Linked DNA regions of Tolumonas auensis DSM 9187. The main gene of each other region encodes a partner of the protein of the gene in region 2 in a complex. Links are inferred from orthologs where the notes say so. Each region holds a gene or a part of one and is shown on either strand. Other genes may lie near its edges.

Region 1 (4,050 bases), 2.0 Mb from region 2 along the record:
CCACAGGATCAGCCGGACTACATTAATGCCGTAGCCCGGTTGAATACATCGCTGGCCCCCCATGCACTGCTGGATGAATTGCAACGCATTGAGCTGGAACAAGGGCGTGAGCGTAAAGATGAGCGCTGGGGTCCGCGGACACTGGATCTGGATTTACTTTTGTATGGACAGCAGATTATTCAGGATGAACGTTTGACCGTCCCTCATTACGGTATGACTCAGCGGGCTTTCGTACTGGTGCCGTTATTTGACATAGCACCACAGCTGGCATTACCGGATGGACGTCAGTTAGCCGGACTGGTTGCTGCCTGTGATCGCAGTACACTGTTCCGCCTACCGGATTAATTATTGTTTCACAGGAGTCGCTATGAGCAAAATCAGCCTGACCCAGGTGCAGAAAATGAAACAAAGCGGAGAAAAGATCGCCATGATCACCGCTTACGATGCCACCTTTGCCCGTCTGTTTGATGATGAAGGTGTTCATTCCATTTTAGTTGGCGACTCGCTGGGCATGGTGGTTCAGGGTCATAACGACACACTACCGGTAACAGTAAACGATATGGTTTATCACACCGCTAACGTAGCCCGTGGCGTACAAAACGCCCTGCTGATTGCCGACCTGCCATTCATGAGTTACAGCGATGTGCACTCCGCATGCATCAACGCAGGCCGTCTGATGGCTGCGGGTGCCAAGATGGTGAAAATTGAAGGTGGCGACTGGCTGTGCGACACCGTAAAACAACTTAACCGCAATGGCATTCCTGTCTGTGCGCATCTGGGCTTAACCCCGCAATCCGTGCATCTGTTCGGTGGTTTCCGCATTCAGGGCCGTGACGCACAGCGGGCAGAAGAAATTTATCACCACGCATTAGCATTGCAAACCGCCGGTGTTCAGATGGTCGTGCTGGAATGTGTGCCAGAACAACTGGCTGAACGGATCACCAAAGCATTACGTATTCCGGTGATCGGTATCGGTGCCGGTGCGCAAACTGATGGCCAGGTATTAGTCATGCAGGATGCATTAGGTGTAACAACCGGTTATATCCCTAAATTCAGTAAAAATTTCCTGGCAGAAACGGGAGATGTACGAAAAGCTATCCAGCTCTATGTCGAGCAGGTAGCCAACGGCCAATTCCCGGCTGCTGAACATACCTTCAATTAAGGAAGTCCGATCGTGTTAGTCACCGAACAGATCGACGCCCTGCGCGCCGTTATCCGGGAACATCGTCAACAAGGCAAACGCATCGCGTTTGTCCCGACTATGGGAAATCTGCACAATGGTCACCTGACCCTAGTGCGTGAAGCCAAGAACCATGCTGATGTCGTTATCGTCAGTATTTTTGTTAACCCGATGCAGTTTGATCGGGCAGAAGATCTGGTTAATTACCCGCGCACGCTGAGTGACGACTGTGCATTACTGGAACAGGAAGGTGTAACGGCTGTATTCACGCCGACTCCGGCCATCATGTATCCGCAGGGTCTGGAAACACAGACTTTTGTGGAAGTTCCGGAGATCTCTTATTTGCTGGAAGGTGCCATGCGTCCCGGCCATTTCCGCGGTGTCAGCACGGTCGTTACCAAACTGTTCAATATCGTACAGCCGGATGTGGCTTGTTTTGGTCAGAAAGATTACCAACAACTGGCGCTGATCCGTAAAATGGTACGTGATATGACCATGCCGATTGAAATTATCGGAGTCCCAACAGTACGGGCAGAAGATGGTCTGGCGCTCAGCTCCCGGAATGGTTACCTGACCGCAGAAGAACGCCTTATTGCACCAACACTGGCGAAAGTTATGGGTTGGATCGGCGAACAATTGCCAGCACGGCAAACTGCTATTCCGGCACTGATTACCGAAGCAGCAGACAAACTGAATTCGGCTGGTTTCCGTACCGATGCAATTGATATTGTGGATGCTGAGACGCTGCTGCCATTGAGCGGACAAAGTACCGAAGCTGTTATTCTGATGGCCGCATGGCTGGGCAATCGAGCTCGTTTGATCGATAATTTAGTGGTCAATTTGCGCGCAACCACCAGATAGTTTATAGTCGCGCCGCTGGTGTGATCTGTGGCACACCGAAGCCGAGTTACGTAAGGAAAAAGCAATGCAACGAATCATGCTGCGAGGCAAACTGCATCAGGCCCGTGTTACCCATGCGGTACTGAATTATGAAGGCTCCTGTGGAATCGATCAGGACTTTCTGGATGCTGCCGGTATCGTCGAATATGAAGCGATTGATATCTACAACATTGAAAATGGCGAGCGTTTTTCCACTTATGCTATTTCTGGTGAGCGCGGTTCCCGCATGATCTCCCTGAATGGTGCTGCTGCACGTAAAGCTGCTGTGGGCGACCGCATCATCATCTGTGCCTACGGGCCGATGACCGAAGATGAAGTCGCACAGCATAAGCCGCGATTGGTTTATCTGGATGCCCAGAACAACATTGTCCGCACCAGTAAAGACATTCCGCTGCAACTGGCCTGATAAAGGCCAGTTTTCTTTCTATCTGCCGGAACTGTTTGTTATGACACAACCAATACAGCTGATTGTCGGGCTGGGCAATCCCGGTCCGGAATATGCCAATACCCGCCATAATGCCGGGGCATGGTATGTTGCTTCGCTGGCTGAACGTTACAACGGCAGTCTGCGCGAAGATCCTAAATATTTCGGCCTGACCGGACGCATTCAGATCAACGGGCAAGATGTCCGCTTGCTGATCCCGACTACGTTTATGAATCTGAGCGGAAAATCAGTCGTCGCCTTGGCTAAATTTTTCCAGATCCCGCCAGAGAGTATTCTGGTGGCGCATGATGAACTGGATCTGCCGCCGGGTGTTGCCAAGTTTAAACAAGGCGGTGGCCACGGTGGGCATAATGGCCTGAAAGATATCATCAATAAACTGGGCAATAACAATCAATTTCATCGCCTGCGTTTAGGTATCGGCCACCCCGGAACAAAAGAACAAGTTGTTGGTTTTGTGCTGACCAAAGCACCAAAAGCAGAACAACAACTGATTGACGACGCGCTGGACGAAGCGGTGCGCGCAACTGATATACTATTCACTAATGATATGACCAAAGCCATGAATCGCTTACACAGCTTCAAGGCTACCGCCTGATATTGAGGAATCAACCACTATGGGTTTTAAATGCGGCATCGTCGGTTTGCCAAACGTAGGCAAGTCCACCCTGTTCAACGCGCTGACTAAGGCTGGTATCGAAGCTGCCAACTTCCCGTTCTGTACCATCGAACCGAATACCGGTGTGGTTCCTATGCCTGATCCACGTCTGGATCAACTGGCTGAGATCATCAAACCACAACGCATTGTGCCAACCACCATGGAATTCGTGGATATCGCAGGTCTGGTAAAAGGCGCGTCCAAAGGCGAAGGTCTGGGTAACCAGTTCCTGACCAACATTCGTGAAACCGAAGCAATTGGTCACGTGGTGCGTTGTTTTGAAAATGACAACATCATCCACGTTGCGGGTAAAGTTGATCCGGCTGACGATATCGACACCATTAATACCGAATTAGCGCTGTCTGATTTGGAAACCTGTGAACGCGCTATTCAGCGTATCCAGAAAAAAGCCAAAGGCGGCGATAAAGACGCCAAAGCTGAACTGGAAGTGCTGGAAAAATGTCTGCCACAGCTGGAACAAGCTGGCATGCTGCGCGCACTGGATCTGAGTGCCGAAGAAAAAGCCGTGATCCGCTATCTGAGCTTCCTGACCCTGAAGCCAACTATGTATATTGCCAACGTCAATGAAGATGGTTTCGAAAACAATCCGTATCTGGATCAGGTGCGTGCTATTGCCGCCAAAGAAGGCTCTGTCGTGGTGCCAGTGTGTGCTGCCATCGAAGCTGACTTAGCTGAAATGGAAGAAGAAGATCGCGCTGAGTTCATGGCGGAATTGGGTCTGGAAGAACCGGGTCTGAACCGTGTGATCCGCGCAGGTTATGAGCTGCTGAATCTGCAGACTTATTTCACTGCCGGCGTGAAAGAAGTGCGCGCCTGGACTATTCCAGTCGGTGCCACCGCACCACAAGC
Region 2 (5,507 bases):
TACACCATTGATACGGCGTGGGACAACAACTGGGTAAAACCACAACCTTCTGCGGTTAAAACCGGCAAGAAAGTGGCGGTCGTTGGTTCAGGCCCTGCGGGTCTGGCTGCAGCCCAGCAGCTGGCGCGCGTTGGTCATGACGTAACCGTGTTCGAAAAGAACACTCGCGTTGGTGGTCTGCTGCGTTACGGCATCCCTGACTTCAAACTGGATAAAGGCCTGATCGACCGCCGTGTTACCCAGATGGAAGCGGAAGGTGTGGTATTCAAAACCAGCACGCTGGTAGCTCTGGACAACAATCTGCCTGCAGGTGTCACTAACGACGCGCAGACCGTTGTTACTCCGGCTCAGCTGGATGCCGAGTTTGATGCCGTGATTCTGGCTGGCGGTTCTGAAACCCCTCGTGATCTGCCTGTTAAGGGCCGTGAACTGAGCGGTATTCATTTCGCACTGGAATTCCTGATCCCGCAGAACAAAGAAGTTGCTGGTGACGGCGTTAACCCAATCAACGTGAAAGGTAAACACGTTGTGGTTATCGGTGGTGGTGATACCGGTTCTGACTGTGTCGGTACTTCTAACCGTCACGGCGCAGCATCAGTCACTCAGCTGGAAGTGATGCCTCAGCCACCAGTACAGGAAAACAAAGAGCTGACCTGGCCATACTGGCCGCTGAAACTGCGCACCTCTTCTTCTCATGAAGAAGGTTGTGTGCGTGAGTTTGCTGTTTCTACCAAAGAATTCATTGGTGAAAACGGCAAACTGACTGGTCTGAAGCTGGTTAACGTTGAATTCAAAGACGGAAAACTGATTGAAGTTCCTGGCTCTGAGTTCGAACTGAAAGCTGACGCTGTCTTCCTGGCAATGGGCTTCACTAATCCACTGGCAAAAGTGCTGGACGCTTTTGGCGTGGAAAAAGATGCCCGCGGTAATGCGAAAGCAACAACCGAAGATGAAGGCTGCTACGCCACGTCTATACCTAAAGTATATGCTGCCGGCGACATCCGTCGTGGTCAGTCACTGGTAGTATGGGCGATCCGTGAAGGCCGTCAGTGTGCCCGTGAAGTGGATCAGTTCCTGATGGGCTCCAGCCTGTTACCTCGCTAAGCTTCTCTGCTGAGTAGCAAAAAAGCCCCGTCATGATGATGGGGCTTTTTATTTGGTGGTAAACTGTTTTTATTTATATTCGGATCATCACATGCGTTTAACTGTACACCACTCTCACGATGTTCTGCCGCTGTGGCAGGAGAGCCTCAGCAAGCTGCTGCAAACCAATCAGCTCACGATTGATACCGCCCGCACTTTAGGTGACTGGCATCTGGCTACGTTCAATGACAGAGTCGTTGGCCTTGCCATCAGTCAGGGCGCTGATTTGCGTTATTTTGCGGTACGCGATTTGACCCGCCGCCGCGGTATTGGCCGTTATTTACTGGCAGATACCCTTCGCTGGCTGATCGAACAAGGAAAACAGCAGATCACGATGGATCTCAGCAAAATTGATGAGCAGGAACTGGCTGGTTTACAGGCTTTTTTGCGGCAGGCCGGTTTTCATGCAGAAGGGAATCAGTGGACACTGAGTCTCTGATTTTCTAACTGAGCACCATCATGACAAGGTGCTCAGTTAGCTTTATGCAGTAAAATTTTCGCTTCTGAAAAAGCTCAGTTAGAAAATAATTTTCTGGATCTGCGGATCTTTACGCTGCAGATAGTGCGTTGAATGGATGCGGCGGATGGTCCGGGATTTACCGCGGATCAACAGCGTTTCAGTGGTCGCCAGCATGCCATCACTGGTAATACCTTCCAGCAGATCGCCTTTGGTAATGCCGGTAACAGAGACGATCACGTTATCGGTTTTCGCCATATCAGTCAGGGTCAGCACGGTATTCACGTCAATCCCCATTGCCTGACAACGCGCAATCTCCTGTTCACCCAGCACACGGTTTTCCGGCGTATCGCCTTTAACGGTATGACGCGGTAACAGACGACCCTGCATATCACCGTCTAATGCACGCACTGTTGCGGCAGAGATAACGCCTTCCGGCGCACCACCGATGCAATACAGCATATCGATTTCGTTATCCGGCAGGCAGGTCAGCATAGAGGCCGCCACATCACCATCCGGAATCGCAAATACACGCACGCCCATTTCCTGCATTTCTTTAATCGCAGCGTCATGACGTGGTTTGGCCAGTGTGATTACGCTTAAACGATGCAGTGGTTTATCCAGCGCACGGGCAACCGCAATAATATTTTCCGACAGCGGACGATTAAGATCGATGGCGCCTTTGGCTTTCGGACCAACAATCAGCTTTTCCATGTACATATCCGGCGCTTTCAGGAACGAGCCTTTATCACCGGCAGCCAGCACGGCCACAGCGTTGTTCTGACCCATAGCGGTCATGCGGGTACCATCGATCGGATCGACCGCAATATCAACACCATCGCCGCCACAACCGACTTTCTCACCGATATAGAGCATTGGCGCTTCGTCGATCTCGCCTTCACCGATCACGATCTCGCCATCGATTTCAATCTGGTTCAGCACAAAGCGCATCGCTTCTACAGCGGCACCGTCGGCCAGATTTTTATCACCACGCCCCAGCCACTTATAGCCAGCCAGCGCAGCCGCTTCAGTTACACGGGAAAATTCAATTGCCAGTTCACGTCTCATTGGGGGTTCCTGCAGATCAGATACGTTCAGAATTGTGGCCTCATCGCCAATGCGCGCGAGTTTATCACACTTGGTTATGGCTGCCGAGCATACAACCATGACTGGATAAATTGTGAACGCGATCAACAAAAGCTTAATTTTGCTGTAACAGAAACGTCATCCAAGCCCCCTAACCTTGCTTTCGGAATAAATCGGGAGCAACCCGACCCTCAAAAATAAATTAAGGATCGATGATGAAAAAATTAACTGCCGTGGCCATTGCTCTGCTGGTTGCCACCCAAGCCAACGCCGCTGAAGTCTATAAAAACGAAAAAGTATCGCTGGATCTGAATGGCCGTGCCTATGCTGGTCATTTCTTCGGTACCAAAGAGAAAGCCGGTGAACCAGGTGAAAAGAGTGAAAAAATCGGTGCTAACCAGTTCATCCGTTTCGGTGCGAAAGGCGATGCGGTTGTTAGCGGCACCACCAAGGCTATCGGCGTGTACGAAGCTCAGTTCAATATCGGTAACAGTGAAAAAACACTGAACGGCGACAAAACCGATACTGTATACAATACTGATGGCGATGAAATCACTGTTACAACTTCTGATTCTAACGACGGTAACCTGCGTACCCGTCTGGCGTACGGTGGTCTGAAAGATGAGACTTGGGGTCAGGCTACTTTCGGTCGTCAGAAAGGCGCTGTTTCTCTGATCAGTGACTGGACCGATAAATCACTGACTGACGGTTACGGTAACGAAGCACTGGGTGTAGCAACTGACACTTATGCGACCGGCCGTGCCGCTGACGTAGTGAAATACTCCGGCGTATTCGGTTCTAACAAAGAATTCATGCTGGATGCCAGCTACAAATTTGACGGTGACACCAAAGAAGAAACTGGTGGCAACAATAACGACAGCAAGAGTGCCGATGCTTACGGTATCGCGGCTGTTTATAACCTGCCAATGAACTTCAGCATTGGTACTGGTTACAACGTTGGTAAATTCGAAAAAGCAGGCGAAAGCACTGATGCCAAACTGTGGGTAATTGGCGCCAAGTATGATGACAAAGCTGCCTATGCTGCGGTGAACTACGCGCAAGGTACTGACTTTGTTGGCGTTGGCAAAGATCACACCGGTATTGAAGCGGTTGCTGGTTATGACTTCATCAATGGTTTTGGCCTGATGGCAATGTATAACAATCAGACTGTTGAACAATCAGGTAAAGACGACGTTGATACCGTTAAGTACTACACCCTGGGTGCTCAGTACAAATTCAACAAAAACCTGCGTGTAGCGGCTGAATACCGTATCAACGACAAAGATACTGATGCTTCTTACGATTACAAAAACGACATGCAGCTGGCCGTTCGCTACGATTTCTAATCTTTCCAGACTGCCGGGATAAACATACCAAAGCCGCCTGTTCTCAGGCGGCTTTTTTTTACAGCATGTAATTATCCGGCAAAGGAATACGGGCGACACCAGAGTCTTCCGCCGCAATGGCAACCGCTCGGGCAACACGCGGCAGCAGACGCGGATCCATTGGTTTCGGCAATACATAATTCACACCGAAGGTCAGTTCCGTTTCACCAGCAGCCAGCAATACTTCAGCCGGTACCGGCTCCTTGGCAATACTGCGGATCGCTTCCACTGCAGCTCGCTTCATGGCGCTGTTAATGCGGCTGGCGCGTACATCCAGTGCACCACGGAAAATAAACGGAAAACAGATCACGTTATTGACCTGGTTCGGATAATCCGAACGGCCAGTGCCAATAATCAGGTCATCACGGACAGTCTTGGCCAGTTCAGGACGGATTTCCGGATCAGGATTCGAGCAGGCAAAGATAACCGGCTTCGGTGCCATGCTCTTCACATGTTCAGCCGTAATGACATTCGGACCGGATACACCAACAAACACATCGGCACCATCCATCACCTGTTCCAGTGTCTTCAGGCCGGAGTCATTAACGAAGCGGCGTTTATGCTCATTGATGTCGGTACGGGCGGAGTGGATCACGCCTTTACGATCCAGCATATAAATGTTTTCCGGTTTCGCACCGCAAACAATTAACAGATCCATACAGGCAACAGCAGCAGCGCCCGCCCCCATGCATACAATCCGCACATCAGACAGATTCTTGCCCTGAATTTCCAGCGCGTTCAGCATCCCGGCCGCAGTCACAATCGCGGTGCCGTGCTGATCATCATGGAACACCGGGATATCACACAGCTCAATCAACGCTTTCTCAATTTCGAAACATTCCGGGGCTTTGATATCTTCCAGATTAATGCCACCAAACGTATCGGCAATATTAGCCACCGTACGGATAAAATCGGCGCTATCGGTATGTGTCACTTCAATATCGATCGCATCAATACCGGCAAAGCGTTTGAACAGCAGCGCTTTCCCTTCCATGACCGGTTTGGAAGCCAGAGGGCCCAGATTACCTAAACCCAGAATAGCGGTTCCATTGGTAATCACTGCAACCAGATTGGCCTTGGAAGTATAAAGGTAAGCATCTGCAGGATTAGCGGCGATTTCTCGTACCGGTTCGGCAACACCCGGGCTGTAAGCCAGCGACAGGTCATCGGCAGTTTCAGCCGGCTTGGTCAGAGCAATAGCAATTTTACCAGGGACAGGCTGAGCGTGATAATCAAGAGCGGCCTGACGAAGATCGGCGGACATAGAAACTCCCAGTGAAGAGATAATGAGACAACAGGAAACTGAACAGATAACCGGTTGAAGGTTAAATTTCTGTGATCATAGCCAGACATACGCCAATCACAAGGGCTGAACGGAACTGTTTCGGGAAATTTTTATGGCGCCAGAAAGCACAATGCCAGCCCGAAGGCTGGCA

What was found. The genes of interacting proteins can lie anywhere in the genome.
Region 1: the proteins of TOLA_RS02515 (region 2) and panD are in contact, whole or in part, in a crystal structure (PDB 4CRY), measured with the Escherichia coli proteins. The link is inferred for Tolumonas auensis DSM 9187 from one-to-one orthologs.

The regions. Positions count from the first base shown.
Region 1 is NC_012691.1:2,523,514-2,527,563, forward strand. Bases 811-3,795 are described here. They hold panD (aspartate 1-decarboxylase), read left to right. Parts: upstream 811-2,105; coding sequence 2,106-2,486; downstream 2,487-3,795. Other genes in these bases: panB (3-methyl-2-oxobutanoate hydroxymethyltransferase), read left to right, coding at 811-1,162; panC (pantoate--beta-alanine ligase), read left to right, coding at 1,175-2,041; pth (aminoacyl-tRNA hydrolase), read left to right, coding at 2,527-3,120; ychF (redox-regulated ATPase YchF), read left to right, coding at 3,140-3,795. In the rest of the region: folK (2-amino-4-hydroxy-6-hydroxymethyldihydropteridine diphosphokinase), read left to right, coding at 1-345; more of panB, read left to right, coding at 368-810; more of ychF, read left to right, coding at 3,796-4,050. UniProt on the Escherichia coli protein: Catalyzes the pyruvoyl-dependent decarboxylation of aspartate to produce beta-alanine.
Region 2 is NC_012691.1:542,267-547,773, reverse strand. What follows is about bases 183-2,888. They hold TOLA_RS02515 (acetyl-CoA sensor PanZ family protein), read left to right. Parts: upstream 183-1,195; coding sequence 1,196-1,582; downstream 1,583-2,888. Other genes in these bases: glpX (class II fructose-bisphosphatase), read right to left, coding at 1,661-2,668; TOLA_RS02520 (glutamate synthase subunit beta), read left to right, coding at 183-1,104. In the rest of the region: more of TOLA_RS02520, read left to right, coding at 1-182; TOLA_RS02505 (porin), read left to right, coding at 2,902-4,032; TOLA_RS02500 (malic enzyme-like NAD(P)-binding protein), read right to left, coding at 4,091-5,335. UniProt on the Escherichia coli protein: Controls both the activation and catalytic activity of PanD in a coenzyme A (CoA)-dependent fashion.